DNA from 3 places in the Pseudoalteromonas sp. NZS127 genome. Region 3 is predicted to be linked to each of the others. Evidence: predicted binding sites of a transcription regulator. Region 3 holds the regulator's gene; each other region holds the start of a gene.
The links. The regulator ArgR, encoded in region 3, controls arginine synthesis, uptake and breakdown. The targets are predictions, from matches to a motif close to ANTGAATANNTATTCANT.

Region 1 (11,159 bases), on a different contig from region 3:
AATAACTTTTCATTATTAGGTAAAGAAGTAAAGCCATGACCCGATTCGTGGGCTATTTTCACTAATGCAGGGTAGTCACTTTGTTGGATTGGGCGAAGGATCATCATAAACCCGCTTACTCCCTTATAATATAACGGTAAATTAAAATTAGAGGGCAAACTAAGTTTGCCCTTAATAGATATTGTTTGGCTATTAAGCGCTTACAACACTGGCTACTGCTTTTTCAAAGCGTGCCATACCTTCGCGAATGTCGGCTTCTGGGATAACTAATGATGGTGTAAAACGAACCACGTCAGCACCGGCAACTAATGACATAAGACCGTGCTCAGTACCTGCCACTAAAAACTCTTTTGCACGACCTTTGTATTGCTCGCTTACTACTGCACCAATTAATAAACCTTGGCCGCGAATTTCGCTAAACACGTGGTATTTATCGTTAATTGCAGTTAGTAGTTGGTTAAATAATGCTGCTTTTGCTGTTACACCAGCAAGTACTTCTGGAGTATTTACAGTATCGAATGCTGCTTCGGCAACGGCACACGCTAATGGGTTACCACCATAAGTAGAACCATGCGTACCTACTTTAAGATGCTGTGCAATTTCAGTTGTGGTGATCATAGCGCCAATAGGAAAGCCGCCGCCCAATGCTTTAGCCGTAGTTAAAATGTCAGGAACAACGTTTAAACCTTGGTATGCGTATAAATTACCTGTACGGCCAACACCTGTTTGCACTTCATCAAAAATAAGCAGTGCATTATGTTTAGTACATAAATCACGAACGCCTTGTGCAAATTCGTCAGTTGGCGAAACAATACCGCCTTCGCCTTGAAGTGGCTCCATCATAACGGCACATGTTTTGTCGCTAATAAGTGCTTCAAATGCAGCTAGGTCGTTGTAATCACAATGTACAATGTCGCCTGGCTTAGGACCAAAACCATCTGAGTATGCCGCTTGGCCACCAACAGTTACGGTAAAGAATGTACGGCCGTGGAAACCTTTGTTGAATGCGATGATTTGTGACTTTTCTGCGCCAAATTGATCAAGGGCAAAACGACGCGCTAATTTAAGTGCTGCTTCGTTTGCTTCTGCGCCTGAGTTGGCAAAGTAAACTTTTTCGGCAAAGGTTGCATCAACCATTTTTTTAGCTAAGCGTAATGCTGGCTCGTTGGTCATTACATTTGATAGATGCCAAAGCTTTTCGCCTTGCTCTTTTAATGCGCCTACTAATGCAGGGTGACAATGGCCAAGACAGTTAACGGCAATACCACCAGCAAAGTCGATAAACTCTCGACCTTGTTGATCCCATACGCGAGAGCCTTCGCCTCGAACTGGAATTACGCTTGAAGGTGCGTAGTTAGGAACCATTACGTGATCAAATAATTCGCGATTGACTGTCATTTTATTTCCTCTTAATTGTGTACATCACAAAGCCGTAAATAGCTGTGTGGTAACCTGTAGCATATGTGTTTTTTAGCAAACTCAGTATAGCGATATTTGCATAAAAAGGGCTGTGTGGTTCAATTTTCAGACGCTTATTATTTCAGAAAACATTGATTATGTCTCTTCAAAAACTTTCATGTAACCCTTGATAATAAAGGGCTTGAGATATAATTTCATAGATAGTGAATAACTATTTGCTTGCTTTATGCAGCTCGTTTTTAGCCAATAAAGCGCCTGAACAACGAGCGCGCCTCACTTTAAACGGGGAAATGTATTGAAAAGAGATAATAAAAAGTGAATGGATAGTCGCAAAAAAATTAACAAATTTAATCAATTTGAATAGCAAGATTATTAAAATTGCTTGCTTGGAGTGCTTTTAGCTCTTTTTTGGTGAACTTAAAGTACGAAAACCAACTAAGCGTTTCATCCGGTTCAACTAGCTGATGCTGTTTTAGCGTTAAGTACTGAGAGTAACATCGTGCTTTTAACATTACCTGCGTTAAAGGCAGCGCTGTATCGCCTTTTTCTACCCCATTAACAAGTTGCTGCATGACGCTATTAAACGGCAAATACTTAAAGGCCATTTTTTCAATTATTTTAGCGCTAATAGCCAACGACTGTTCGCTCAGTAAGGTGGTTAAAAATAAAGGGTCTGGTTTTAGCTCCAGCAATGCAGTATGTAAGTCTTTATTAGCTGTGGTGCGAGCAAACTGCACTTTTCGCTGCCAAATTTGCTCAAACACTTTTAAATATAAACGCACTAAGGCTATTTGCCCCACGTTTAATAACATTCCTAAAGTAAAGGCATGGCTTGGGTTAACTTCGTTAACTTCAGCAATTTTTTGTGCCGCAATAGCATTCGCCATGGCGCTTTCTTTTAAGCGCCTTTTTAGTAACGAAAAAGGCTCTGTGCTATAAGGCATCCAATGGCGCACTGCAAAAGTTGGCACTACTAGCTGTAAGTTATCTAGGCCAATATAACGCAGCGCTAAAGCGGGGCTATCTACTTTCACAGCGGTATTTTTGCTGCGCTGATTACGATAATAAGGCAAGTTTACTAAAGTAACTAACTCTCTGCCAAGCCAGCTTAGGTCGTTAACTAAGGGCTCTAAACGCCCAACCGATGCACTTTTTGTGGCTAAAATATCTAACATGGCACATACGTTATCCTCTACACCTATGGTGTTTTGAATAACACTGTCTATATCGCTAAGCTGCTCAGACATCATTTTTTCTATTGCTTTATGCAGTTGCTCGCTCGCTGCTGCACGATATTTATGATGCGCGGTACTTTTTAGCTTGCGCTTTTGCTGAGCGGCAACCTCTACTTCAAGTAATGTGCGTTGCTTTAGTGGTTCGCCATAGTCCATTTCTAGCGTATGAATAAAGCCAATTTGTTGATGAGCAAAGTTATGACCAAGCAGCAAATCATGTGCTCGTTGATTAAGCATTTTAACAATACGCGGTTGCTGCACTATTTCGGTCATGGCTCTCTGTCTTTAATGTAATGATATTTACTTAATACTATAAGCTTAGAAGCGAGTTAAAAAGTTATCAAGTAACGCTAAACCTTGCTCAGTTAAAATAGCTTCCGGATGAAATTGTACACCTTCAAGTGCCAAGTCTGTATGTAATAATCCCATAATTTCGTCAAACTCACCTTGGTGGGTTTGGGTCCAGGCTGTTACTTGCAACTCTTTAGGCAGCGACTGCGCCTCAACAATTAAAGAATGATACCGACATACCGTTAAAGGCTTAGCTAAGCCTTTAAATACTCCTTGATCACTATGGTAAATTGGCGATGTTTTACCGTGCATTACTTTTTTAGCACGCACGACCTTGGCTCCTAGGGCTTGAGCAATAGTTTGATGCCCTAAGCAAATTCCTAAAATAGGATACTGCCCTTTTAATTGCTCAACAATACTTAGTGAAATACCCGCTTCGCTTGGGCTTTTAGGACCAGGTGATATTACAATGTGTTGTGGGTTTAACTGCTTAATTTGGCTAAGCGTTATTTGGTCGTTGCGTTTAACCAGCACCTCTTGATCTAAACGCTGAAAGTACTGTACCAAGTTATAGGTAAACGAGTCGTAATTGTCGATCATTAAAAGCATGTAATAAAGCACTCAAAGTAGTTATTGTTTGCGAGGAGTTGTTGCATTTTGTATTCTAACTTAAGCATCTTTGAGTGTCAGTGCTTTGTATAGTGATATATAAGTATTTCCGTAATAATAATTAATAACGGCTCTATGTTGATTTATACTCAAGCAACCCCCAGCTCTAATATTATGGCGTACATAAATACCCATGCAATCTGAATTTAACTAAACCCTAAGCGTGTTATTTTTAAAACACATTTATTACACGCACCGTTAAGGAGTACCTATGTTAGGCGAAGATCATTCATTAACTCAAGACTTTCCTGAGCACTTAAGTACCATTAAAAAACTCAATAGCAATGATCCAGAGTTTGCAGATAAAGCCAAAAAATATAATGCGCTTGATAAAGAAATTCGTACCTTAGAGCTGCAAGACGCGCCTATTGATGACGAAGCAATGCTGCAATTAAAACATGACCGTGTGGTATTGAAAGATTGGTTACATCAACAGCTGTTAAAAGCCAGCTAAGCGCAATTTATAGCCATTGTATTTAAGAGCCCTCTGACTTATGGGCTCTTTAACCTTTCCCTCATATACGCTGCCACCCACCCTTGGCATAAATTGCAACGGTATAGCTATAACAGCCCTTCCAAATATTTAAAAAGCATTGCTATTAATTTAACTTGCAGACAAGCTATCTGTATCTAAGATAAATAACGTTAAGCTTATGTCTAAATACATACTCTCGATTGATCAAGGAACTACCAGCTCTCGGGCTATTTTATTTACCAAAGATGCCAAGGTAGTTGATACTGCTCAGCAAACATTCCCGCAGCACTTTCCCAATAATGGCTGGGTTGAGCACGACCCTAACGATATTTTACAAACCGTACTAAGTACCTGTAAAACAGTACTGGCTAATAACCAGGTTACAGCCGAGCAGGTTATTGCCATTGGTATCACTAATCAGCGCGAAACCACTTTAGTATGGAATAAAAAGACTGGCCAACCAATTTATAATGCCATTGTGTGGCAAGATCGCCGTACCAGCGAGTATTGCGAGCAAATACGTAGCGATAAACTCAGTAAAAAAATTAGCGATAAAAGCGGACTATTATTAGATCCGTATTTTTCAGCCACTAAAATTCGCTGGATTTTAGATAATGTTGCCGGTGCACAGCAACAAGCGCAAGCCGGTGAGCTAGCATTTGGTACAGTTGACAGTTATTTACTGTGGCATTTAACTGCTGGTAAAGTGCACCGTACTGATGCCACCAACGCCTCACGTACACTATTATTTAATATACATCAGCAATGTTGGGATGAAGAGTTACTAACGCAGTTTAATATTCCACACTCTATGCTTCCAGAAGTGATGGACAGCGCAGCCGAGTTTGGCAGTACCAGCAGTGAACTTTTTGGTGCACCGATTAAAATTTGCGCCATGGCGGGGGATCAGCAAGCCGCATTAATCGGCCAAGCTTGCTTTAAAGAAGGCATGGCTAAAAGCACCTACGGAACGGGCTGTTTTTTAATGCTTAATACGGGCGATAAAGCCCTCACCTCTAATAACCGCTTATTAACTACTGTGGCTTACAGGCTCAATGGTAGAGTGACCTACGCTATAGAGGGCAGTATTTTTATGGCGGGTGCCACTATGCAATGGATTGTTGAGGGCTTAAAGCTACTTGAACATGCTGGCGACAGCGAAGCTATGGTCAAAGACGTGCCACTGGATCACGGCGTATTTTTAGTGCCTTCGTTTACCGGTTTAGGCGCCCCATACTGGGATGCCAATGCCCGTGGTGCTATTTTAGGTTTAACCCGTGATTCGGGCATTAGCACTATAGTAGCAGCGGCGCTGCAGTCTGTTGGCTATCAAACCAAAGATTTACAAAAAGCCATGGAAGGTGATGGCCTGCGTCCAAGTATTTTGCGCGTGGACGGTGGCATGGCAAAAAACAATTGGGCCATGCAGTTTTTAGCTAATATTTTAGGCGCCAGTGTGGAACGCCCAGCGCTAACAGAAACAACTTCTCTGGGAGTTGCCTATTTAGCAGGGCTGCAAACTGGGGTTTATCAGTCAACGGAGCAATTAGCTACTATGTGGCAATGCGACCGTCGTTTTGAGCCAACCATGAACATAGATGAACGTAACGATTTATACGCAAAATGGCAGCACTGTATAGCACAGGTCACGCTTTCAAATAACGCGACAAAAGACGACTGCTAATGCGATAGTGTTATTGGCTATTGATATGCCATCGCTTAAATTAATAAAGAGGTATTCAGTGAAATCACTCGATAATGAATATGACTTACTGGTTATTGGCGGTGGCGTTAATGGCACTGGTATTGCGGCTGACGCCGCCGGTAGAGGCTTAAAAGTATTACTGTGTGAGCAAAATGATTTAGCCTCTGCTACCTCATCAAGTAGCAGTAAACTTATTCATGGTGGGCTACGCTATTTAGAGCATTACCAATTTAGGCTAGTAAAAGAGGCACTTAAAGAGCGCGAAGTGTTATTAAAAAATGCCCCACATATTATGTGGCCGCTATCTTTTAGCCTGCCACATCAAGCACATTTACGCCCTTACTGGATGATTAGAATTGGGTTATTTATATACGACCATCTTGCCAAACGCATTACTTTACCCGCATCAAAATCAATTAAATTTACCTGCGATAGTATATTGAACAAGACTATTACCCGCGGTTTTGAATACGCTGATGGCTGGGTTGATGATTCGAGGTTAGTTATTTTAAATGCGTTGGCAGCACAGCAAAAAGGGGCAACCATTTTAACCCGCACGCGCTGTATTAAAGCAGTCCGCAGTCATAATAATTGGAGTGTGATCTTAGAGCAACAAGACAGCAAAAAGCAATGCTCTATAGTTGCTAAAGGCGTTGTAAATGCAGCGGGCCCTTGGGTTGCATCGCTTTTTGATGAAGTAATTACTGGCCCATCGCCACATAATATTCGCTTAGTTAAAGGCAGCCATATTATTGTGCCGCGTATTCACACTGAGCCGCAGGCCTATATTTTACAAAATAAAGATCAGCGTATTATTTTTGTTACCCCATTTGAAGATGACTATTCACTGATTGGCACTACAGATGAAGAATACAGCGGCAATATAGCAGATGTAAAAATTAGCGATGAAGAAGTCGATTACTTAATTGGCATTACTAGGGCGTGTTGATCTTTGCGGTATGAAAAACAAACAGCATGAAGATAAGGTATAATTGAATTCGCCAGAAAACTTTACACCGAACCTACATGCCAAGATTAATGTTAACAGACGGGACATGGAATGTCTTATCAAAAGTAATGTACTTAAGTGGTCGAATTTATAATAAGCCCGACCATAGAAAAACGCTCGAAGGCATACTGTATAAGATGCGCACAGGTATTCCATGGCGAGATTTACCTTCTTATTTTGGCCGTTGGAGTACTATCTACAGACGGTTTAATTTATGGTCCAAAAAAGGGATTTTGAATGAACTATTTCGCGCATTATCTCGTGATGCGGACATGGATTGGGTCTTCATTGATGGCAGTATTGTCAGAGCTCATCAACATAGTTGCGGTGCAAGAACCGCTGACAATGAATCAATTGGAAAGAGTCGAGGTGGAAACTCTACGAAAATTCATCTTGCAGTCGATAGCGGAGGGTTGCCTGTTTATTATGAATTATCCTGTGGAAATACGCATGATATCGTCCATGCAGAGTCACTCGTAGCTAATTGCTCAACAAGTAATATGGTTGTCGCAGATAAAGGCTACGACAGTGAAAAACTGAGAACATTTGTGCGTGATAATAACGCTACACCCGTTATTCCACGTAAGGGTAACAGTTTAGTAGGCAATGAGGATATTGACTGGTGCATGTACAAATATCGGCACTTGGTTGAGAATGCATTTGGCCGTATTAAGCAATATAGAGGGATAGCCACACGGTATGAAAAGCTTGAACGAAATTATCATTCAATGCTCGCTTTAGCATTTACTATGATGTGGCTACCAATGTGGGCTGATTGATATATGTACTACAAAGATCAACAGCCCCTAATAATTACTTTAAAAAACAACTTACTCATAACGACATAGTGCATACCTTTAGTGGTGTACGCCCCTTACTAGATGATAACTCATGCGACGCACAAGCCGTTACTCGCGACTACAAACTGATATTATCGAGCAATAATAACCAGGCACCACTGCTAAGTGTATTTGGTGGAAAAATTACCACTTATCGCAAGCTCGCTGAAAATGCAGTAAACGAACTCGCCAGCTTTTATCCGCATATGGGCCAAGCATGGACGAAAAACACTCCACTACCCGGTGGCGACTTTTCATCAAAGGTAGTATTACAGCAACAACTACAGGCAAAGTATGCATGGTTGCCTGAGTTTATTTTAAATCGTTTTATACGCAGTTATGGTACAGGCACTTATACCCTACTTACAGATGCCCAAAGCGTAGCTGATTTAGGCCAGCATTTTGGCCATGGTTTATACGCCACTGAAGTAAATTATTTAGTTAATAGCGAGTGGGCTCGCTGCGCCGAGGATGTATTGTGGCGTCGTAGTAAGTTAGGTTTACGTTTTAATGCTGAGCAAATAACGGCGCTGAGCCAGTATATTCAAAACTATAATGGCTCAATACCGCTGTAAACATTTACCAAACTAACTAGTTAGAGCTAAATGCGCATTAAGTGACGTTTTTTCAGATACTGAAAGCGATTGCTTTGCTTTCGCTGCAAAATCGTAACGTACCAATACCGTTTTACCAACTGCACAACACTTACCTTGTTGGTGGGCTTCTTGGCGCAATACAAACGAGCTGGTACCTACATGCTCTACTGAGGTTTTAATGGTTACTTCATGGCCATAAAATAACTCGCCAACAAACGACACTTCAACTTTAGCAATAATTAGCTTCCAGTCATGTGGGTTTAAATCTGGGGTAAAAAACCTAAAAATAGGCGCACGCGAAGCTTCAAACCATACAGGGAGTACGGTATTGTTAATATGTCCTAGCGCATCTGTTTCACTAAAGCGCGGCATCACTTTTTCAATAAACATAATAATCCAATAATAATTATATAAAGGTAAACTATGACGGACTTTATTCGCGTATACGATAACGCGCTCAGCAATGACTTTTGTGATAACTTTATCACTACCTTTTCTCAAAGCCCGCATATAAAACAAGGGATGACATCTGGCGGTATCGATTTAAATAAAAAAGATAGCCACGACTTGCACTTAAACAATCATCCGGAATACGTTGAGCAATTAAAACACATTCAACAAACCACTGCACAGTATGTTTTTAAATACATTGAAGAACATATTTTTATTATGATTGGTGCCTTTGGACTAAAAGTATATCACCCTAAAAACGGCGAACCTGTTGACTTAACACACGCAAACTTTGATGAAGTGGGTAAACCACAACTGCCCTTATTAGTGCAGCAAATTTTTAGGCTAGGTAATATTCAGGCGCAAAAATACCAAGTAAATAAAGGCGGTTACCCGTATTGGCACAGCGAAGTTTATCCGCAGTTAAATCATAACGAGGCGCTACATAGAGTATTGCTGTTTATGTTTTATTTAAACGATGTTGAGCAAGGTGGGGAAACGGAGTTTTATTATCAAAAGCGTAAAATTGCGCCTAAAAAAGGCACCATGGTAATAGCGCCCGGCTACTTTACTCACACTCACCGTGGCAATAAACCAGTATCTAACGATAAGTATATTTTAACCTCGTGGGTACTGTTTAACCGCGCAGAGCAAATATACGGTGCGCCAAAGAGCTAGCGCACCTTTTTTATGTATATTAACCTAGTAGCTCATCAAACAAATTAAATAACTGATCAAGCTCTGCGGTGGTGTTGTAGTGCATGCAACCAATGCGCACTACGCCACCTTTATCAAGTACGCCGAGTTGCTCACACAAACCTTGTGCGTAAAAGTTGCCATCCCATACACAAATATGTTGCTTACCTAAAAATTCAGATACAGCGCGCGGCTCTAAATCTTCAAACGTTAACGCAAAAGTGGGCGTACGCTCATTTAAACGATCTAAGTCATCTATACCAAACAGCTTAATACGCGGGTAATTAACTAAGCGCGTTAAAAAGTATTCACTCAGCGCCATTTCGTGTTGCTTGGTTTTAGCAAAGGCAACATTTAACTTTTCACGACGCGAATGGCTGTCGTCAAGCTCGCTAATTGCTGCAATGTAATCAACCGCCGCTATAAAACCAGCCATGGCTTCAAAACTTTGTGTGCCGGTTTCCCAGCGACCTGGCGCTACGTCTTTAGCTGGCTCAACTTTGTACGGGGTAAATCCTTCAAGGTGCTCTTTTTTGCCATAAACCATACCTAAATGCGGGCCAAAAAACTTGTACGCAGAGCAGGCTAAAAAGTCGCAATCAAGCGCTTGTACATCTACAAGTTCGTGCGGTGCATAATGTACTGCGTCAACATATACCAGCGCACCTACGTTGTGAGCAAGCTCTACAATACGTTTAATATTGTTAATTGAACCTGTGGTATTAGAGGCGTAAGTTACCGCTACTAGCTTAGTATTACTGTTTAGTAAACTCTCGAACTGCGCCATATTGAGTGTGCAGTCGGCTTCGTTAATAAGCGCAGTATTAACTTTAACACCTTTATCTTCAGCTGCTTGTTGCCACGACGAAACGTTAGAAAAGTGATCCGCGTTAGTGACAATAATCTCATCATCCGCTTGCCAGTTACGTGAAATTGCGCGGCTAAAGCTAAACGTTAAGCTGGTCATATTCGGACCAAATACAATTTGTTGTGAGCTGGGCGCATTGAGTAAATCGGCAGCTGCTTGGCGCGCACTTGCCATTAGCTCAACGGTTTTATCGCTTGAGAAAAATGCTCCGCCTAAATTTGAGTTGTAATAACCCAAATAAGCAGTCATAGCGTTAAGTACCGATTGCGGTACTTGCGAGCCACCGGGGCCGTCTAAAAACACGGGAGAGTTACCATTAACGCTTTGCATTAATGCCGGAAATTGCTCACGTAATTGCGTTATATTCATGCTCATTCCTTAAGACGTTAATACAAAGCAATCCAGGTAACCTGGTTTACTGGCATCAAGTTTATTCATTGGAGTGGCGTTATGCCACACTTGACGGTCGTTAATAACTGCAAACATACCGTCTTTTATGGCCATTTTAAAACAGGGATCGGCTTGCTTGTTTTCGTATACAAGCAACTCACCGCCCTCTAAGTTTTCATGCGATACACCACATACACACACATGATCAAAACCATCTTGGTGCACGCCTTCTGGCGCCGCAGGCGTATCACTATCAATCGCTAACATACGAAATTGATGAATTTCGATATCACGTTCTTCATCAATCCCGGTAATTTGACGAAACTCATTCACAATACTTTTCATGCCCGCTGACTCAAGTAGGCTTTGCTCTAAATCTTCGTAGCTACGCTCAACATTACCCTGAAAGGTATTAATTGCATCATCTTGTACAAATGCTTTTGTTGCTTGTAGCTTTAGCTCACCATTTTGTAGTTTAACTACAGAGTAACGGCGTTTACGAAAAGCACCATCTGCA
Region 2 (11,159 bases), on a different contig from region 3:
GCCAATGGCGGCTGGGCAAAAGACGCGCTAGGAACGGGTAAATTGTCTAATTCAATTTTGTTTTCAGCTAACCAACGAGCATACGGCTGAGCCGAGCTAACGTGTTGTTTTACTTCGTCATCACTAATAATGCGACCTTGCTCTAAGTCAGCAATAAATATTTTACCCGGTTGCAAACGCCCTTTTTCAACAACCGTTGATTGATCAACGCACAATGCACCGGTTTCAGAGCCCATCACTAGCGTGCCATCTTCGGTTAACAAGTAACGCGAAGGGCGCAAACCATTACGGTCAAGTGTTGCACCAATAACGTTGCCATCGGTAAACGATAACGATGCTGGGCCATCCCAAGGCTCCATAATACACGCATAGTATTCATAAAATGCGCGCTTGGTGGCATCCATATTGGTTTGTGTTTGCCATGCTTCTGGCACCATCATCATCATTACTTGCGCCAAAGACCGCCCGCTGAGCACTAATAGCTCAATAGCCATATCAAGATTAGCCGAATCTGAGTTATCGTTATTACACACCGGATTTAACATATTCAATTCAGCATCGCTAAAATTAACCGAGCTAAACAATGCCTCACGAGCATTCATCCAGTTAATATTACCGCGTACCGTATTAATTTCACCATTGTGGGCTATATAACGAAACGGCTGCGCGCGGCGCCAAGCAGGAAAAGTGTTGGTTGAAAAACGAGAATGAAACATCGCCATTCCCGAAATAGTACGCTCGTCTTGCAGATCAAGGTAATACTGGCGCACTTGCTCGGTAGTAAACTGGCCTTTATAAACAATTTTGGTAGATGACATTGAGGTTACATAAAATTCGTCACGTTCGGTGAAATCTAAACCATTAATTTTATGCGAGGTGTATTTACGCAGCACAAACAGCTTACGTTCAAATTCTTGTGCGCTTAGCGCTTGCGGCTTAGCAATAAACACTTGCTCAATATTTGGCTCGCTTTCAAATGAAGCCGCGCCTAACATAGAGTTATCGCCCGGAACATCCCGATACCCTATTAAGGTTAAACCCAGTTCGGCAATATTTTGATTTAGTATTTTTTTACACGCGTCGCTAAGTGCTTTATCGCGCGGGAAAAAAATCATCCCCACACCATAGTTTAAGGCGCTTGGCAGCGTCCACCCTAGCTTTGCGGTTTCTTGACGGAAAAACTCATGAGGAATTTGAATAAGAATACCAGCACCATCACCACTTTTAACGTCAAACCCTGTTCCACCACGATGTTCCATGCAGCTGAGCATGGTGAGTGCATTTTCGATAATATCGTGTGACTTTTTACCCTTAAGGTTAGCGACAAAGCCAATGCCGCAACTGTCATGTTCAAATTCAGCGCGATAAAGACCTTGGGATTTTTTGCTCATATCATTCATTACTTATTCCTATTTCATCAGCCTATTGCTATCAGCTAAATTGTGCTTACTAATTAAGTCATATATTTTTATATACTCGAGGTATGCGCTTATCTCATTCAAAAAATCGTTAAAATGCCTAAAACAGCCACTGTAAAATCTTTTTGAATTTGTATAGTGCAGTATTTATTAGTGAAAACTTTAATCAAAGGGGGATAAAAACTAGCCGTAAAATAACGCTGAGTCAACTAAGAAATGAATATACATTCAGATTATATGAATATATATAGTCTAAAATAGTTATTAACAGCCCATTTACACTGCATTTAATAACTATGCCTTATGTTTTAAAAAAGCGCATAGTTGATTTGGATGGGTTTGGTCTTTTTAGTTATAAAAGTGCACCACTAAGGCCTGAGGGGCGAAACTAAGGGAGGATTGGTGCATCTTTAAAAAGTAAATAAGCAATAACATTTTTATAATAATTAAAGCGCAGCTGCAATTAATTACTACAAAACAATATTCACGCTAATGGCAGCGCAAAAAAATAAGCTTACCCTAAAACAGTAAGTCGCAGTTATGCAAAGGCCAAACAGTGAGTTTGGCTAGGTCTCACCTAAAAACTTAAGCTTAGAATATGTGGTTTCAATCTGCAAAACTCACTTTACCCATAGTAACGCCTGCAATTCCTTGGGCTTTATTATCAAGGTGTAGCTGCTCACCGGCTAAGCATTCGTTAGCTAAAATAGCAAAAAGTACCGCTTCTTTCGCGTCGGGATCAACCCCTAATGCGTGAGTATTTTTAAAACCTTTTATGGCCGGACAAAGCGTTACTAAATGTTGCATTAAGAGTAAATTGTGAATGCCGCCGCCACTGGCATACACCACACTATTGGGCGCCATTTTTACACACGTATTTAGCGCATTGGCAATAACCTCTGCGGTAAAGCGGTTTAAGGTGGCCATTACGTCTTGATGACTTAACTTTTGGGTATTTGAAGCCTGTTGCGCAGCCTCTAAATAAGCCAGATTAAACACTTCAGGGCCAGTAGTTTTTGGCATTTTTAGGGTTAAAAAATGATTGTCGCAAAGCGCTGTTAGTAACGCAGTATTAATAACGCCCGCTTTCGCTATCGCAGCGTTTTCATCGTAATGCATGTTATTAAAATAACGCTGCACATAGGCATCCATAATGGTATTACATGGGCCAATGTCAGAGCTAAATACTGCGTTGCTATCGCCATTTTGGGGTAAAAAAGTGAGGTTAGCTATACCGCCCATATTGAGCAAAATACGGTTTTCGTCAGAGCTTGAAAAAAACAAATAATCACCATACACGGCAAGTGGTGCGCCCTCGCCGCCTGCTGCTATATGCTTTTGCCTAAAATCGCCAATGGTAGTAATACCTGTAGTAACGGCTATTTGGTCGCTGTCGCCAATTTGTAAAGTGCCATTGTTAAAATCGTTATACTGATGCTGGCTTTTAGGACAGTGGTAAATAGTTTGTCCGTGGCTGGCTATTACATCTATATTGGCTGGGTTTACCTGCCAGCTGTTTAAACACTGATTAACCATGTCGCCATGTAATTTACCAACCCAAGGGTGCAGTAACGTAAGGTATTCTAAGTTGCATTCACGCTTGGCAAATACCTGCTTTATTTTTGTTTTATAATCATCGCTATAATCAACCGTAGTAAACTTTAAAACCTCAATTTGGGTATGCACACCCGCGGCAGTTATTTTACATAAGGCAACATCAAGTCCATCTAACGAGGTACCACTCATTAGGCCTATAATTAATCGGCTTGGCTTTAACGCACTGTTATAAAGCTTACTAATGTGTGGGTGCATAATAATTTCGCATCTATTGTTGTTGAGTTAATAGCATTCATTTTAGAATAGTTTAAATAAAAGTTATAGCGCTATAAAAATCAGTTAATCCACTTATAAACTCACCTTAGAGTAAATACTCACACCTTGGGGTTGATTTTTTAACCGTGTGCCCAAAACTCCTGTATTAAGATATACATACTTAACCTGAGCTCTGGTTAAGAGATTTACTAACGTATTGAATCATCGTTATATTTGATTTTTATTTTCTCTAGCCAGAGGTTTTCAGTGAAAACAAGGCGAATTTACGCGTCAATAGCTGGCCTATTGCAAGTAAATTCAACGCAGTTAGCGCTGAAAATAGCTGCTTGAGATAAGTTTATTATCCGGAGCTCAGGTTTCTTACTACTTATCTGCGCATTATTGTTTAGTTTCAACTTTGCTTTAAACACAAACTAAAACATTCAGATCAAAGTAGTTCACTCATCTATTGGAGATTTTATATGTCAGTAACCAGTCGACAACTCACGTTAGCATCACGCCCACACGGTGCTCCTACCGATGAAAACTTTGCATTAAAAACACTAGAGCTGCCGCCATTAAAAAATGGTGAAGTATTACTGCGTACTATTTACTTATCCCTTGACCCTTACATGCGTGGCCGCATGAGCGACGCTAAATCGTATGCCGACCCAGTAAATGTTGGCGACGTGATGGTTGGGGCAACTGTATGCCAAGTTCAAGAGTCTAAAAACGACTCCTTTAGCGAAGGCGAATGGGTATTGGCTTACACTGGCTGGCAAGACTACGCTATTAGCAACGGCGAAGGGTTAATGCAATTAGGCAAAGAGCCTGCTAATCCTTCGTATGCACTAGGTATTATGGGAATGCCGGGCTTTACCGCTTATATGGGATTACTTGATATTGGTGCACCTAAAGCAGGTGAAACCGTGGTCGTTGCTGCAGCAACAGGCCCTGTGGGCGCTACCGTTGGCCAAATTGCAAAAATTAAAGGCTGTAGAGTCGTCGGCGTTGCCGGTGGCAGTGAAAAATGTAAGCACGCAGTAGAAGTATTAGGTTTTGATGCCTGTATTGATCACAAAGCAGATGATTTTGCACAGCAACTTGAACAAGCCTGTGATAACGGTATTGATGTTTATTATGAAAATGTGGGCGGTAAGGTATTCGACGCCGTATTGCCACTTCTCAATACATCAGCACGCGTACCTGTGTGTGGTTTAGTGTCGCAGTATAACGCAACTAGCTTACCAGAAGGCCCTGATCGTTTGGGTATGCTAATGGGGCAAATTCTCTCTAAGCGTATTAAAATGCAAGGCTTTATTATTTTTGACGATTATGGCCATCGTTATGATGAGTTTGCAACCGCTATGCAGCAATGGCTACAAGATGGAAAAATTCAATACCGCGAACATATGGTAGAAGGCATCGAAAATACCATTACTGCCTTTAACGATATGATCAGCGGAAAAAACTTCGGCAAAACCGTAGTTAAAATTAACAGCCCACTTTAAATTTAATGCGTTGCTGTCTATATAAAGTAGCAACGCAACAAGGATTACTATGATCAAGCTACATCATTTAAATAAATCACGCTCAAAACGTATTATCTGGTTACTAGAAGAATTAGCCGTAGATTATGAAATAGTTGCTTACCAACGTAATAAAGACACTTTTTTAGCCCCAGATGAACTTAAACATATTCATCAGCTTGGTAAGTCGCCGGTGATAGAAGATGATGGGATTATTGTTGCCGAGTCGGGCGCAATTACCGATTACCTCATTACTAAATACGGTAACGGAAAGTTTGCGCCTAAAGCAGGCACTAGCGATTATGTTGATTATCAGCAATGGCTACACTTTGCCGAAAGCTCAGCTATTTTACCGCTGCTGCTTAAAATGTTTGTATTAAAAGATGGCGCTAAAACCCAGTTTTTAGAAGGTTACGCCGACGCCGAAACAGCTAAAGTAATAAGCTACTTTAACGATCGCCTAGCAGGCAAACGTTACTTAGTAGGCGATACCCTAACCGGCGCCGATTTTATGATGTCGTTTATTGTCGAAATTGTTAAAAACTCAGGTCAACTAGCGCACTTTAAAAACCTAGTTAAGTACGATGAGCAATTACAAAGCCATGAAAAATTTCATACCGCACAAGAGCTTGAAGCTAAATACGATTAATAATCGGCTGCTATTAGTTTTATAGTTATACCAATTACATTAAATTAGTACACATTTAAAAAGGGCCTTGGGCCCTTTTTACGTTTGCTGTAATAATTTAAATTCCGCCTAGCTCGCGCTCGGTAATACACTCATCCGACGCCATTTCAAATTCGCGACACACTAACGGGCGGTTTTCGTAAATAGAACACATGAGTGTGTTGCGATCGAGGGCTTGGCACCAGCCATCATCGGCACGTTTCATTACTTCGCTGCCCCATTTATCGTATTCAATATAATGAAATGGCACACCGGTATCTGTCACTATGCGTACTTCTAATTGGCAGCAACAGGCTTGGCAATTAGCACACGTAACAGGCTCTGGGGTGGTGGTGAGGTTTTTAACCGGAATAACAATTTGAGGCATAGTGGCTTAATAAAATAAAGTAAGCCACTAGGATACACCAACTAAGCTCAAATCGGCAGAGTAAATCTATCTCTAGGGGCTATTTTAAAGGCTAACTAGGTTAAATTTAGCTAATATTATGCTAGCTGACGCGCCAGTAATTTCGCTTTAATATCACTGTAGCGCATCGCTTCACACAGCGCAAAACCACTCAATTGGCGCACTTTATTGCGTGCAAATAAAGGCACGCTCATGCCCGCTAAAAAGCGACATTGGGTTTCTATACCTACGTTATTAATGCCTTTACTGGCTAGGTGCTGTAAAAACTCATCTACTTTTTGATAAATTACACTCTCATCAACAACATCTGCTTGCACTGAATATTCAAGCTTAACACTGTGGCCTCTGCATACTGAGCAATGGCCGCATTGCTGGGGCGCATTTTGATCGTCAAAATAACGGGCAAGGTTGTAGCTTAAACAGCTTTGCAACTCAAAAAAGCGTACCAATGCAGCTATACGTTTTATTTCGGCTTGTTCTTTATCGGTAAAGTAATCATGCAGTTGCTGCGCAAGTTCAGGGTTGTTTATCACCTCACTATGCACTTTATACACTTGGGTAATACGTTTGGTTTCTAGGGTAATAAGCTGCTTTTCGGCTAAGTAGTCAAGCGCCGCAACCACTCGTTTTCGATCGACTTGCGCGGCTTGTGTCAGGCTATCAAAATTAAGCGTGCCCCATACTTTTTTAAAATCGGTATGGCTAAATATTTGCGTTAAAAATGCTTGGCGCTGCTCATCAAACTGGCCTAGCAACTCGTTTTTATCAACCAAAAACTTATATTTAAAATCGGCGTAGTAAGCGTATTGCGGCGTAATTGCACCTTGCATTTCTAGCTGTACTAACAAAGTTTTAAGCGCAAGTTGCCTAATATTACTGTCGCTTGAAAGGCTATATTCTTGCATTTCCCATTGCTGCTGCGAGCTGTGGTTTTGACGAATATCGTTAATTACATGCTCAATACCGCTTAGCTCTGGGGTGTCGCCATACACAAAGTTCTCTACAGTATTTAACCCATCAAGGTTGGCTAAGGTAAAACACTGTGACGGGTTACCATCGCGCCCTGCTCGGCCTATTTCTTGGCTGTAGTTTTCAATCGATTTAGGTAAGTCGTAATGAATAACAAAGCGAATATCGGCTTTATCTACGCCCATTCCAAAAGCAATCGTAGCCACTACTACATTAATTTTACCACCCATAAAGTCATCTTGAATTTGCCATCTAAGTGTATCTTCAAGCCCAGCATGATACGCCACCGCTTGCAGTCCTTGATTGCTTAGCATATTAGCCACTTGTTCGGCACTTTGCTGCAAGGTAACATACACAATACCTGGGCCATTTTGTGCGCTAATAATGTTAGCAAGCTCGGTATTTTTATCCGCCGTTTTTACACTCAGCACACTTAAGTCTAAATTAGCGCGGTAAAAACCGGTTTGTACAATGCATTCTGGGGCAATGGCAAAGCGCTCGGCCATATCGCGCTTTACTTTTTTAGTCGCGGTGGCGGTTAATAATAATACCAGCGGAATATTAAGCTCTTCACGGTAGCGTGGTAGTTTTAAGTAGTCGGGTCTAAAGTTGTGTCCCCACTCAGAAATACAGTGCGCTTCGTCAACAACCAACATAGACACTGCTATTTGATTAATAAACTCTCTAAAACGCTCGTTCTTAAAGCGTTCAACCGACACCATTAACACTTTAATTTTACCGCTGCGAACATCGTTCATTACTGTGCTGCTTTGCATTTGGTCTTGGCTCGAATCAAGGCTGGCAGCATAAATACCTTTGCTGTTTAAAAAGCTAATTTGATCTTTCATCAATGCCAATAATGGCGACACCACTAAGGTTAAATGTGGTAAATGCAACGCGGTTAATTGATAACACAAAGACTTACCCGAGCCGGTGGGAAATATAGCCAACGACGATTGCCCATTTAACAGCTGCTCTATGGTTTGCTGCTGCCCGCCTCTAAACTGATTAAAGCCAAAGTGTTGCTCAAGTGATTGAATTAATGAAGGGGTCATAAAATATCCTGTTTAAATATTTCCCTCAAAAGGAAAAATATTCCTACACGGTAAAACCTAAGTAAGTATAAAGATACACACTATTTAGCTTTAAAAGTGTGAGTATAACTTATTCATTATTTTTTGCTGACACATCCTTTATTTAGGCGCAGAATATAGCCATATAAATAACGAGTTTAGCCTTTGCCAAAATAACTTGATTCATACCCAAGTAACCTCAAAAAAATAATTCTACATAGATTATTTGGGTATATTATTTTTAAAGGCAGCGTTATGAATATTACCACACCTAAAATCGTCGTTATTGGCGGTGGGGCTGGCGGATTAGAGCTTGCAACCCAACTAGGACATAAACTAGGAAAGAAAAAACACGCAGACATACTACTCATAGATAAAAACCGCACCCACATATGGAAGCCGTTACTGCACGAAGTAGCGACCGGTTCTATTGACCCAGATTTAGATGGCGTAGTGTACAGCGCTCATGCTGCTAAACATCATTATCGCTTTCAGCTTGGTACATTTTGTAATATTGACCAAAGCAATAAAACCATTACCCTCGCACCACTTTATGACGAATTAGGCCACACTATTTTACCCGAGCGCAACGTGCGCTACGACCATCTTGTTATTGCCATAGGCAGCGTAAGTAACGACTTTAATACCCCTGGTATAAAAGAGCATTGCTATTTTTTAGATTCTAATCAGCAAGCAGAGCGCTTTCAGCACTCGTTACTCGACAGCTTTACCCGCCTGCACCAAGACGACAATCAACAACAATCTTTAAACATTGCCATTGTGGGCGGCGGCGCAACCGGTGTAGAACTCTCGGCTGAGTTGTATCATGTTTCTGAGTTATTAAAGCTATACGGCTTAACTAATATGTCGTCCAAACGTTTACATATTCATTTAATTGAAGCCGGGCCACGCATTTTACCCGCACTTCCCGAGCGCATTGCCGTTAGTGCCAAGCGCGAGCTGCTAAAATTAGGGGTTAATGTACGCGAACAAACGCAAGTAAAAGAGGCCACCGAGCACGGCTTCATTACCAAAGACGATGAGCACATTAATGCCGATATTATGCTTTGGGCTGCAGGAGTAAAAGCTCCTGATTTTATTAAAGACCTAGGTATTTTTGAGCTCACTCGCAGCAATCAAATTCAAGTTAACCAATTTTTACAAAGCACGGTTGATGACAGCATTTTTGTATTGGGCGATTGCTGCGCCTTTACCCAAGCCGACGGCAAACAAGTGCCACCGCGGGCGCAATCGGCGCATCAAATGGCGCAATGTGTTGAAAAAAATCTTATAGCCACATTAAAACAGCAACCATTGAGTGGCTTTAAGTACAGCGATCACGGCTCTTTAGTTAATCTGTCTCGCTACAGTACAGTTGGTAATTTAATGGGTAATCTCACCAGTAATAGCTTTTTTATTGAAGGTAAAATTGCCCGCTTTATGTATATTTCGCTCTATCGCATGCATCAACGCGCCATTCACGGCAGTGCAAAAACCTTTGCCTTGTGGATCAGCGAAAAAATACTGCGCGTGGTACGCCCTAAAATGAAGTTACATTAGGGCCTGTTGATCTTTCAAGGTTAAATTTGCAGCAGTGTGTTTGGTATTTAGGCAAGGCAGAGCCTATGTGGTGTGGTTATTCCCCATAAATAGGCGATAACGTAGAATCAATGCCAAACATGCGCTGCCCGAAGGGTTCTGCCTAGGGGCGATTAACTCTTTGTTGCTCGGTTTTTACTTAGCCCACTAGGTTAAAAATCTCGCGCCGTGATTAAATCGCCCCTAGTTTGAACAAATTTTAATCCGCAAAGGTTAACAGACCCTAAAGTTTTGCAGAGTTTAAACACCACAGCGGTGAATTTATTACCGCTGTCATTAATATTTAACACTTTTACGTTATATATCCAAACCATCTCAAAATGCAAAGTTCAGCATTTCAAAGGCTTGCTTTGGGTATAAAGTAAAAAAGCTTAGGAGGTAATATGCAATGACGGCTAAAACACTCATTTTTAACTTTGATGGCACCGGTGCTGAGCCTAGAGACGCCGAGCAGTTTAGTGCTGATCATTTTAAAGAAGACAGCAGTATTTCTAATATTCTTAAACTACACTTACTCGCTGGCGGACAACTTAATAACTCTCCTAATACTAAATTAACCAATCAACTTAGTTTTTATTATCAAGGTATTGGTACTAAAGGCAGCCGCTTAAAACGTTTTTTAAATCAAACACTCGCACCACGTAACGACGATGTAGCTAGCATTTTAAAACAAGCCCTAAGTGATTTTAAAAGCCATTATAAGCTAGGCGACATTGTCTTATTAACTGGTTTTAGCCGAGGCGCTGCACTCGCTAGGCGCTTAGCAAAATTATTAGAACCATTAATAAGTGAGCAAGTATACCTGTGTGTATTTGACACTATTGCCTCTATTGGTTTATCAAAAATAACCAAAGCGACCCGTGGCGCAGAGCATGTAATTTTTGAAAACCACACCATAGCAAGTAATGTTACTCAAGCCTTACATTTTGTAGCCCTAGATGAAAAGCGTCGCGCGTTTGAACCCACACTAATGAACCAACAAAGCAACATTACCGAATTGTGGTTTGCTGGTGCGCATTCTGATATTGGTGGCGGTTACTATCGCGATGGTTTAGCCGATATTTGCTTACGCTATGCAATAGAGTGGTTAATCTCGCAGCCGTTAAATATCACCTTTTTAACCAGTCACGATATTGACTATGCAGCCTTACTTCCTAACAATAAAGTAATCGCGCAAGACGATATAACAATTACACCCGACCCGTTGGCATTAAGCCATCAGCAAAATTATTTTTGGTTTAACCCATTTTTTAAACTAGTAGATAGAGAATGCTATGTACTGATAGATAACGAACCAAGTCCCCTTGAGCCATTAGTGCACCACAGCGTGGCCGAACGCATTAACAAACTCACCAGTTACCGCCCAGAGTCACTTAAAAACCTGCCTTATAAAATAATCTATAACGATAATACCCAACTTAGTTTTACCGGGTTAAGTGCACATATTATGCTTGCTAACCAAAATATGAGCGTACTGGCAGTAAAGCAAAGCCAAGATGTGGTGGTATTTGCCAGCGAAGCCTACAACGCCACTGGTTTAATGCTAGAGCAAGGCGCAACGTATCGCTTTACCCCTTACCCTGATCAGTATTGGTTCGACGACGGTATAAAATGTACTGCGCTTGGCTGGCACCGCGATGACGTGCAACTTGGCGTAAAAGAAAT
Region 3 (11,159 bases):
CATTATTTAGAGTAATTAACTGCTCAGTAAGTTGTGATTTAAGAGCTGCTGGTAATAGCGTTAACTGTTTTTGCTCTACTTGCGAGATTAAACTTGAGGCTTGTGTTAAGTATTGGCTATCGCCTTGTGCTAAGTAATTACTTAGATAGCTCGCTAGATCAACCATAATCGTATTTTTAAGCTGTCTATATGCACTGTCTTGCTGCTCTAGTTTTAGAAAAGTTTGACTGGCCCAAAGTAGAGTCATAGCTAATAAAACACTTGCGAGAGTTAACAAAACAGCCAGTAAGCGGGTAAATGTAGAGGCGCGCATAAATAAATCCCTAAAATCATATGCGCGTAGAATATTGACTATTTATGACAGTTTAATGGCAAATACTAACAATCGTATTAAATTCATGAGCTGTCAAAGCAACAACAAGAATGTTAACCCAAATAAAAACAATGAGTTATTTTGTGTGGCTATTCCTAGGTTACTTTAACTTCAGCACCTATAGAGTCGGCTATAAGTTCATTTCAACACAATAAGTAAGTTAATAAGTAAAAAGGGTTATGTTTTTAATAAGGTTGGCGTTTGTGTTAAAAGGGGGGATTACAACACTAAAATAGTGCTGTGTTATATAAAATTATTTATAAAAATACAGGCGTAAAAAAACCACGTATAAAACGTGGTTTAATCGTATTTATTGTAAAATTAAAGACCTGCGCGCTCTTTAATTATCGCAATTAAGGGCGATCCTGAATGACCGTTCGATTCAGCCCATGATACATCAGCGCCATCTTCTAGTGAGCTTTTAGATAGGTTTTTAACTATATATTCGCCACTATCTAGTGCGTTACTTGCCACTGCATGTCGTAATAAATTATTACCATTACAAAATACTGCGTCGTATATATTGCGAACTTTCACTCGTGCGCTTTTAAGCTTACTACGTAAACGATTTTTATCATCCGCTGCAATATACTCACAGATAGAAATCGCTAACTGATCATCTGCTTGTGCAGGGGCAGTATATACAAACGAACCGGCTGCAAGCGCAGTAATAACAACTAGCTTTGATAACTTAATCATGGAAAACCCTTTTTACAATACTTTATTCCTATTGGATTAGTTAATATTGTACCAATATGCTCAGTATTTCGCAATAATGTTAAGGGTTTTTATATAAAGTTACAAACTTATGACTATATTGATTTTTTTCATCCGCAGCCATTTGTATTTCATCTTTAACCTGCCAGGTTGCCACTTTTTCGTAATCAGGAAACTGAGTGTCACCTTCAACATCTAAGTCTATAAAGGTTAAATAAAGTCTTTGTGCACTTTCTAAAAATTGTTGATAAATATTTCCACCACCAATGATCATCACCTCTTCCACATCAGCAACTAAATTTAACGCGGCCTCTGGCGTTGTAACAATTTCTATTCCAGTTGCTTGATACTGGCTATTACGGGTAATAATAATATTACGACGCCCAGGTAAAGGCCGTCCAATAGACTCAAATGTTTTGCGCCCCATAATCACAGGTTTACCTGTGGTTACTTTTTTAAAATGCTGTAAGTCTCCAGGTAAATGCCAAGGCATTGTATTATTAAGGCCAATTACACGGTTATTTGCCATTGCAGCAATCATTGAAATTATCACACTAATTATCCAGTATTTATTATTAAACAAAGAAAAAGGAGCATAAGCTCCTTTTATATGTAATTAATTATAATTAACGTTCGTACACAACTTCTACGTCGTAATCATCTTCATTCCACTCATCCCAATCATCATCATCGTCGCTCTTTTTAGCAGCTTTTTGATGATAGGTGTCCCACTTAAACTCAACTTCTTCGTCTGTTGCTTCAACGAATTTCTCTTTTGGCATGCTTTCAAGCAATGTCATTACGTCATGAATTAGTGGTTGAGTATTTGATTTATTAATAGCAGAAATGCTGTAAATATTTTCAGTTTCGCCTAGCTCTTGTGCAATTTTTTCACATAAAGCTTTTGCTTCGTCAGCTGGTAATAAATCTATTTTATTAAATACCAACCAGCGCGGCTTTTCTGCTAATTTAGGACTGTACTGATGTAACTCATTAACAATCGCAAATGCATTATCAACTGGATTTGAGCCATCAACTGGCATTACATCAATAATATGCAGTAATATTCTACAGCGCTCTAGGTGTTTCAAAAATTGAATACCTAAACCAGCACCATCCGATGCGCCTTCAATTAAGCCTGGTATATCAGCGATAACAAATGATTTATTAGCTTCAGGACGTACCACACCTAAATTTGGAATAAGCGTCGTAAATGGGTAATCTGCTACTTTTGGTTTTGCTGCCGATACACTACGGATAAAGGTAGACTTACCTGCATTTGGCAAACCTAATAAGCCTACATCTGCTAGTAACAATAACTCTAGTTTAAGGTTGCGTACTTCACCTTCTGTCCCTAAGGTTTTTTGACGCGGAGCACGGTTTGTACTTGATTTAAAACGCGCATTTCCTAAGCCATGGAAACCGCCTTTTGCCACCAAAATCTTTTGGCCATGTTGGGTTAAATCCCCTAATCCCTCTTGCGTATCAACGTCCATAATACGTGTACCTACAGGTACCATAATAATTAAATCGTCAGACTTTTTACCCGTACAGTTACGGCTGCGGCCATTAGTACCGCGATCTGCTCTATGGAAGCGTTCAAATTGGTAATCAATTAAGGTATTTAAGTTTTCATCCGCTTGTAGATAAACACTACCACCGTCACCACCGTCACCACCGTCAGGCCCACCTTCTGGGATATATTTTTCACGACGGAAAGACACGATACCGGCGCCACCGTCTCCAGCTTCTACGCGAATTTCTACTTCATCTACAAACTTCATGATTACTCACTTTAGGGATTGGCTTGTTAATAACACTATTATATACCCAAGCCAACTTAATACCAATTGGCATAAATATTTGAACCATTTTACGAATTAGATCGCTCTATAACTTCGTTAAAGAGCCCGCTACTTAAACCCATAGGTATAATTGCAGGCTTGGGTATATATTGTAAAATAATGAAAACAAAAAACCCCGCAAAGGCGGGGTTTTTTAACTATCTTACTGATTACTCAGTTACGATAGTTACGTATTTACGGTTTAAAGGACCTTTTTGTTCAAACTGAACTTTACCATCTGCTTTTGCGAAGATAGTGTGGTCTTTACCGATACCTACGTTTGTACCAGGGTGGAAACGAGTTCCACGCTGACGAACAATGATGCTACCCGCTAGAACTGATTCGCCACCAAAACGCTTAACACCTAGGCGTTTGCTTTCTGAATCGCGACCGTTACGAGTACTACCAGCTGCTTTTTTATGTGCCATTTCTAAGTACCTCTAATTAAGCGCTAATGCCAGTGATTTTAACTTCTGTGAACCATTGACGATGGCCCATTTGCTTACGAGAATGCTTACGGCGTCTAAATTTAACAACCTTAATCTTCTCACCGCGACCATGTGAAACAACCTCAGCTGTTATCTTACTACCGTTTACGAACGGTACACCAATCTCGATTTTCTCACCATCAGCAACTAAAAGTACTGAATCAAATTCTACTGCTGCACCAGTTTCAACGTCTAATTTTTCAAGACGAATCGTTTGACCTTCAGTCACACGATGCTGTTTACCACCACTTTGGAAAACCGCGTACATAATTAACTCCGTCTGTGCGCCCTCAAATCGACGCAACTAAAATATTCTTCGATAGGGCGCGAAGTTTACGCTACGGCGTAATAACTAGCAAGCCTATTTTGTAATTAAAATGAATAAAAAGTAGCTGCATTGAGAGCAATTCAATATTTCCCCTATTTTATATTAAATAGCCCTTTTGCCAAGCGCTTTTTCACGATTAGTGAAAATAATTTGCCTTAGCTAAACACACACTCCAACGGATAATAAATAAACATAAATTACAGCACGCTTTGTACGCTAATTAATCAGCTATCTCTCGTATTTAAGTGCTAATTAGCGATGTTAACCGTGTTTTTTCAGGGAATCGTCACAAAATATCGAGCTAGTGCTTTTTTTGTTGTACAATCTGCGCCGTTCACACATAAAAATTGGCTCGGAGATCAATGGATATAAAAGCTATCCAGGCGTTAATCGAAAACGATATGAATGACGTCAATCAACTTATACATGCGCAAATGCGCTCAGATGTGGCGTTAGTTAACCAACTTGGCTTGTATATTGTAAACAGTGGCGGCAAGCGCGTGCGCCCAATGTTGGCAATACTAGCGGCCAGAGCATTGGGTTATCAGGGTAAAGATCATATTACACTTGCAACTATTGTTGAGTTTATTCATACCGCAACACTATTACATGATGATGTTGTTGATGAATCTAACTTACGCCGAGGCACGCCTACAGCAAATGCTGAGTTTGGTAATGCTGCCAGCGTATTAGTGGGCGACTTTATTTACACTCGTTCATTTCAGCTTATGGTTGGCCTTGGTAAAATGCAGGTAATGCAAGTGCTTGCAGATGCAACTAACATTATTGCTGAAGGTGAAGTATTACAGTTAATGAACTGTAATGACCCCGACACCACTGAAGCGAGTTATATGCAGGTTATTTACTCTAAAACCGCTAAGCTATTTGAAGCCGCGACAGGCCTTGCGGCCATTATTACTGAGCAAAACCAAGCCACGCTTGATGCGCTTAACCTATACGGCATGCATTTAGGTACTGCGTTTCAGCTCGTTGATGACGTACTTGATTACAACGCAGATGCAGATCAATTAGGTAAAAATATTGGTGATGATTTAGCCGAAGGGAAACCAACTCTGCCGCTTATTTATGCAATGCAACATGGTAATGAGCAGCAAACACAGCTGATCCGTGACGCTATAGAGCACAGTAATGGCATGGATCATCTTGAAGAAATTTTAGCGGCACTTAAACAAACCAATGCGCTTGAATTTACGATGCAAAAGGCCGAACTTGAAGCCGACAAAGCCATTGCTTGCTTAGACTTTTTAGCTGAGTCTGAATATAAAAAAGCACTTGTGAGCCTTGCCCGTATTGCAGTTGATCGCGATCACTAACTTTACTGCCTTTATGTGTAGCTAACCTGGGTGCAGGTTAGCTAAATTCCGAGCAATAAAAAAGCCTGCAAACGCAGGCTTTTTTGTCACTTGATTTTGGCTATTACGCCATGAAATCAACACCTTCTTTGATGTCTTTTTTCAGTGTTTCAAGCATGTCATTTTTTGCTTTTGTTTCAAATGCGCTTAGTTCGCCGTAAGAAAGAATTTCTTCTACGCCGTTTTTACCTAAACGTACTGGGTGTGCAAAGTACTCCGCATCGCCATTTTCAACAGCAACGTACGCGTAATCTACAACGTCTTCACCTTGTAGGCCTTTAACTAAAGACATACAAAAACGAGCTGCTGCTGCACCCATTGATAAAGTAGCTGAACCGCCACCCGCTTTAGCATTTACAACTTCAGTACCCGCATTTTGGATACGTGGAGTAAGTGCTGCAACTTCTTCATCTGTAAAGCTCACGCCTTCAACTTGAGAAAGTAGAGGTAAAATAGTAGTACCTGAGTGGCCACCGATTACAGGAACTTTAACAGTTGCTACGTCTACGCCTTTAAGTTCAGCAACAAATGCTTCTGAACGAATAACGTCAAGCGTAGTAATACCAAATACGCGTTTAGCGTCGTAAGTACCTGCTTTTTTAAATACTTCAGCAACAATTGGTACAGTGCCGTTTACTGGGTTAGTAATAATACCTACTAATGCTTTAGGACAACTTGCAACTATGCCTTCTGCTAATGTTTTGATGATACCAGCATTTACATTAAATAAATCTGCACGATCCATACCTGGCTTACGTGGCATGCCAGCAGGAATAAGTACGATATCAGCATCTTTAAGCGCTTCATTTAACGCATCAGCGCCAAAGCCAGCTACTTTAACCGCTGTAGGGATATGAGATAAATCAACCGCAACACCTGGAACTACTGGTGCAACATCATATAGTGATAATTCAGAACCAGCTGGTAAGCCTGTTTTTAATAATAAAGACAACGCTTGACCGATACCGCCTGCAGCACCTAATACAGCAACTTTCATTGGAATTCTCCGTGATTTGAGGTAGGAAATATTTATGGCTCTAAGATAAAGAAATTAGCGACTAAAAACAAATTTATCCTGCCTATTTTCGTAATATTTTAGACCATAGTTGTAAAAACATTTGGCCTGAATACAGTAAACTGGCAAGTTAAATAAACAACTGCTGCATAATTATTCGTTTTTGTGTAGAATTTGCGGCATGGATAATAAAAAGCAAATAAAAACTATGCAACCACAAGACAAACAGGAAGCGTTAGTAAAAGCATTTAAAGCGCTTTTAAAAGAAGAAAACTTTGGTTCTCAAGGCGATATAGTAGATTCGTTAAAAGAGCAAGGTTTTGACAATATAAGCCAAAGTAAAGTGTCGCGCATGCTTAGTAAGTTTGGCGCGGTACGAACGCGCAATGCCAAACAAGAAATGGTGTATTGCTTGCCAGCAGAAATGGGCGTACCCACAGCAAAAAGCCCGTTGCGCCAGCTTGTTATTGATATAATGCATAACGAAATGATGATTATTATCCGTACCAGTCCAGGCGCGGCTCAGCTTATTGCGCGTTTACTTGACTCATTAGGTAAAGCCGATGGCGTGTTAGGTACTATAGCTGGCGACGACACTATTTTTATTGCCCCAGCTAAAATATCTGAAATAGACTTAACCCTAGAGCGGGTACGTATTTTATTTGATACGGTTTAGTATTTAAAACATGCGTTATAACTGTTTTAAAAACCCAACTGACGGTGCAAAAAACGCAGACCCCATATCGGCTTGAGTAAAATCAAGCCAATGATCATAGCACTCCCCCTCACCTAAACGACTTTTTAATACCTGTTCAAATGCGGTTCCACTGGCCGAGCAAGTAATTGACAGCATTCCTTGCTCGTAAACATCGCCATAAGGCATGCCTTGATTAAGTAATATTGGCTGGCCTTGCTCATCTTTTAATTCACTGCGTTGTGCATGGCTGGTTTCAAGCGCTGGGGCTATAAGAGTGTTATCTAAGCGAGTGCGACCTATTATTTGCTCTTGCTCATCTAGCGATAGATGCTGCCATACGCTTAGATCGTGCTTATAACGTTGCACATGAATATAACTGCCTTGATCCTCAAAGCTACCTGGTTTATTTATTAACGCCGTTGCCCGCTTTTGTCGGCCATGCGGCATTTTGCCACCATAAATAAAACCATTGAAATCGCGACCATCTAAAAATCTAAAATTACGAATTTGTTCCACCAGCTCTACATCTGGTGCAAATAACTTTAAAATTTGCAGTGCAAATAAATGATTAACGTCTTCGCGGTCTGAACGTATTTGCACAAACAAATCACACGGCTGCACGCTCATTGCGTGTTCATTATGATTTATATTAGGAAAGCTTTGTAGTTCACTGGGGATATACTCTGGCAAAATATGCGGCCAATACTGTGCACCAATAGCCACCATACAAGAAAGCATAGATTCAGAAAACTGATCGCTAAACTCTTCCTCAATAGCGCTTACTTGCTTGAGCTTTGTACGTAATGACTCATCTTGGCCATCAAACACATTAAAAAATAAATGCAAACCGTGTAAGTTTGCTTCAGCACAAATCCCTGATTGCGCTTGTGCCATTGATATTCCTTAGCTTATAAATAGATAAACACAGCGAATAACAAATTAATTTATGATTCGAAAAAATTCACCGTGTGAGGTTTTATTTTTATTATAACCTGCTCATTTTGAACAAATGACTGGCCATATTGCGCTGCAACTTCTATTTCTTGTTGTGCAATAACTACAGTGTAAACATAAGCCGAACCAATAAAACGACTGCTTAATATGGTGGCGCGTTCACTATGGCTATCTTTTTTATTGTCGCTCATTAGCTCTATTTGATGAGGACGCACATATATTTTTCCTATATTAGCCTGATGCTGGTGCGCAATAACCGACTCAACTAGGCCAAAAGCGGTTTTATATTCAGTTGCTGTTAACACTTCTGCGCTTAAGTATATGCCCTGACCCAGAAACTCTGCAACCTCCTTTGAGCTTGGTTTAGCAAAAAGCTGTTCTGGGGTGCCCTGCTGAGCTATTTTACCCTGGTGCATAATAGCCAGCGTGTCTGCAAATGCAAAAGCCTCTTCCTTTGAGTGGGTAACAAATACTGCCGACACTTGTTGAGTTTTAATTATGCGGCGAATATCGGCAATTAATTCAAAGCGTACTTGAGTGTCTATATTCGAAAACGGCTCATCAAGTAATAGTAAACTTGGTTTGTAAGCAAGTGCACGCGCAATCGCCACCCGCTGTTGTTGCCCACCCGATAACTGATGCGGATACCTGTCGGCGCAGCCAACTAAATGCACCAGCTTAAGCATTTCATCAACGCGCTGTTGCTTTTGCTCTTTACTCATTTTATTTAAGCCAAAAGCAATATTATGTGCCACGGTTAAATGCGGGAATAACGCATAATCTTGAAACATCATGCCAATATTACGATGCTCTGGCGAGATAAATGTATTGGCGTTACTCACCAGCTTGCCATCGATAAACACGCTTCCTTGTTGCGTTTCTATTAGCCCTGCAATTGCTTTTAAGGTGGTGGTTTTGCCACAACCACTGGCACCTAACAAACACACTATTTCGTTTTTACCTATGGTTAAATTTAGCTCGTGAATAACCTTAGTACCGTTATATTGATAGCTCACGCCTTGTAAAATCAAACTACTCATTTAACTACGTTGCTCCATAGAACGGTTAATAAAATACAAAGGGATAAATCCAACCAGCACAATAAATAATGCCGATATAGAAGCCAGCTCTAATTGCTCATCACTCACATACTGAAACACATGCGTAGCTAAGCTTTCAAAATTAAACGGCCTAAGTAACAAAGCCGTAGGTAGCTCTTTCATGCATTCAATAAACACCAGCAAAGCCGCAGTAAGCAACCCGCGTCTAAGTAGGGGTAAATGCACCAAACGTAACGTATGGCCTTGGCTTTTGCCCATAGATTGGCTTGCCATATCGAGAGAGGGGCTAATGCGTAAAAAGCTCGACTCAATCGCGCCATGTGCTACTGCGTAAAAACGCACTACATAAGCAAAAATAATGGTAAATACACTGCCAGTGAGTAACAAGCCTATATTTAAGTCGTATGGCTCAAGCACACGGTTTACCGTATTTTCTAACAGCGTAAGCGGTAATAGCACCGCAATAGCCAGTACTGTTCCTGGTAAAGCGTAGCCGGTGCTAGCTAATCGCCCCGGAATAAGTGGATAATTTTGCTTGGCTATACGTTGATAAAACACCACTAATACACTAAGTAACAGCGTTACTACGCTTACTACTATAGCTACCTTTAAACTTTGCCACGCATAGCTAAAAAACTCACTACTCCATGCTTGATCAAAATAAACAATGGCGTACTTTATTAACACTGCGATAGGTATAACAAAGGCAACAATTAAAATCACACTGCAAAATAGCGTTGCCAGCCAAGCCGACTTGCCTTTTAATATATAAAGCGCTTCACTATTTATACCCGACTGACGCTCAAACACCGCTTGATTACGGCGACTAAAGCGCTCCGCCATTAAGGCTAAAAACAATAGTAATAACATCACGCCCGATATTTTAGCTGCAGCGGTTAACGAGTAATAACCAAACCAAGTATCGTATACGGCAGTGGTTAAGGTGCTTACAGCAAAGTAGCTTACTGTGGCAAAGTCAGCCATGGTTTCCATACTAATTAGCGCTAGCGCAGCTACAATTGCGCCGCGCGATAACACTAAGCTCACCCTAAAAAAGCTCTGCCACGACGACAGCCCCATTAACTGGCTAGCCTGTACTAACTTAAAAGACTGCTCACGCAAGGCTGTTTTAAAAATTAAATATAAATAGGGATAAAGCACCAGTGCAAGCATTACTATAGCGCCGGGCAAAGTGCGTATATCAAAAAACCAGTAATCATCCGGCGATTGCCACCCAAACCAGTCTCTGAGAGTATTTTGTACTGGGCCTGCGTAATCAAGCAAGTCGGTATAAACATAGGCAATAATATAAGTAGGCATAGCCAGTGGCAGCATTAACGCCCATTCAAACTGTTTTTTACCCGGGAACTGGCAATAAGCGGTTAGCCAGCCAAGTGGTAAGGCAATAGCACAGCTTAGTACACACACACCTAAAATAAGTAATACGGTATTAGAAATGTAATCCCACAGCACTGTATCCCAAAGATGCGAAAACACCTCTGAGTTACCTTGTAGAGATTCAAATAGCAGAAAAAACAATGGGGTCGACAGTAATAATCCTGTCGACCATGCAAAAAGCTGCCATTTAGACAGCTGAAATTTATAAGTCATTTAAAGATCGAATTTCACCTCATCAATTAGCCTTAACGCTAACGGACGATATTTACTAATTTCATCAAGTGGTAAGCTATCTTCTTTAAAGCTTCCCCAAGATGCAACTAAACTTGATAATTCTACGCCTGGCTTAACCGGATATTCCATATTAATTGAAGCGTACATGTTTTGCGCTTTATTGTCGGTCATATACTCTAGGAGTTTCAAGGCATTTTCAGGGTTTTTAGCGTATTTTGTAATAACTGCACCCGACACATTTATATGCGAGCCGCGATTGATTTGGTTCGGAAAGTTAATATTTACCGCTTGTGCCCATTCTTTTTGGGTTTCATCTTGCAGCATTTTACCTAAATAGTAACTATTGCCAAATGCAAGATCGCACAAGCCTTCTTTCACTGCTTTTACTTGCGCTCTATCGTTACCTTGTGGTTTACGCGCTAAATTTGCTTTAACCCCCTCAAGCCATACTTTGGTATCTGCTTCACCATGGTGTGCAATCATTGATGCAACTAAACCCAAATTATACGGATGTTTACCAGAGCGAGTACATATTTGCCCTTTATATTTTGGATCTGCCAAATCTTCATAAGTCAGCTCAGGTAGCGCGCCCACACGCTCTTTTGACGAGTAAACATTACGTACTCGCTTAGTAAGTGCCACCCACTGGCCGTCGCCATCACGAAATGCCGCAGGCA

Region 1: the regulator ArgR is predicted to act here: its motif matches at 1,622-1,639, upstream of I6E78_RS10190 (aspartate aminotransferase family protein).
Region 2: the regulator ArgR is predicted to act here: its motif matches at 1,634-1,651, upstream of gltB (glutamate synthase large subunit).

The regions. Positions count from the first base shown of each region.
Region 1 is NZ_JADYWN010000009.1:69,804-80,962, reverse strand. It holds gene astA (arginine N-succinyltransferase) at 1-107, opposite strand, end outside; gene I6E78_RS10190 (aspartate aminotransferase family protein) at 193-1,398, opposite strand; gene I6E78_RS10185 (HDOD domain-containing protein) at 1,767-2,927, opposite strand; gene I6E78_RS10180 (anthranilate synthase component II) at 2,973-3,554, opposite strand; gene I6E78_RS10175 (YdcH family protein) at 3,826-4,068, shown strand; gene glpK (glycerol kinase GlpK) at 4,268-5,773, shown strand; partial or broken gene glpD (glycerol-3-phosphate dehydrogenase) at 5,832-6,731, shown strand; gene I6E78_RS10160 (IS5 family transposase) at 6,821-7,582, shown strand; partial or broken gene I6E78_RS10155 (glycerol-3-phosphate dehydrogenase C-terminal domain-containing protein) at 7,612-8,217, shown strand; gene I6E78_RS10150 (acyl-CoA thioesterase) at 8,230-8,628, opposite strand; gene I6E78_RS10145 (2OG-Fe(II) oxygenase) at 8,662-9,366, shown strand; gene I6E78_RS10140 (cysteine desulfurase-like protein) at 9,386-10,621, opposite strand; gene I6E78_RS10135 (2OG-Fe dioxygenase family protein) at 10,631-11,159, opposite strand, start outside.
Region 2 is NZ_JADYWN010000008.1:52,112-63,270, forward strand. It holds gene gltB (glutamate synthase large subunit) at 1-1,400, opposite strand, end outside; gene I6E78_RS09415 (anhydro-N-acetylmuramic acid kinase) at 2,025-3,230, opposite strand; gene I6E78_RS09420 (NADP-dependent oxidoreductase) at 3,713-4,741, shown strand; gene I6E78_RS09425 (glutathione S-transferase family protein) at 4,791-5,408, shown strand; gene I6E78_RS09430 (YkgJ family cysteine cluster protein) at 5,506-5,814, opposite strand; gene I6E78_RS09435 (RecQ family ATP-dependent DNA helicase) at 5,931-7,877, opposite strand; gene I6E78_RS09440 (NAD(P)/FAD-dependent oxidoreductase) at 8,151-9,455, shown strand; gene I6E78_RS09445 (phospholipase effector Tle1 domain-containing protein) at 9,883-11,159, shown strand, end outside.
Region 3 is NZ_JADYWN010000001.1:252,071-263,229, forward strand. It holds gene I6E78_RS01190 (methyl-accepting chemotaxis protein) at 1-313, opposite strand, end outside; gene I6E78_RS01195 (DUF3718 domain-containing protein) at 695-1,072, opposite strand; gene folA (type 3 dihydrofolate reductase) at 1,152-1,643, opposite strand; gene cgtA (Obg family GTPase CgtA) at 1,717-2,874, opposite strand; gene rpmA (50S ribosomal protein L27) at 3,105-3,362, opposite strand; gene rplU (50S ribosomal protein L21) at 3,379-3,690, opposite strand; gene ispB (octaprenyl diphosphate synthase) at 4,113-5,084, shown strand; gene mdh (malate dehydrogenase) at 5,188-6,120, opposite strand; gene argR (transcriptional regulator ArgR) at 6,347-6,814, shown strand; gene I6E78_RS01235 (Dyp-type peroxidase) at 6,830-7,729, opposite strand; gene I6E78_RS01240 (ABC transporter ATP-binding protein) at 7,780-8,829, opposite strand; gene I6E78_RS01245 (ABC transporter permease) at 8,830-10,461, opposite strand; gene I6E78_RS01250 (Fe(3+) ABC transporter substrate-binding protein) at 10,462-11,159, opposite strand, start outside.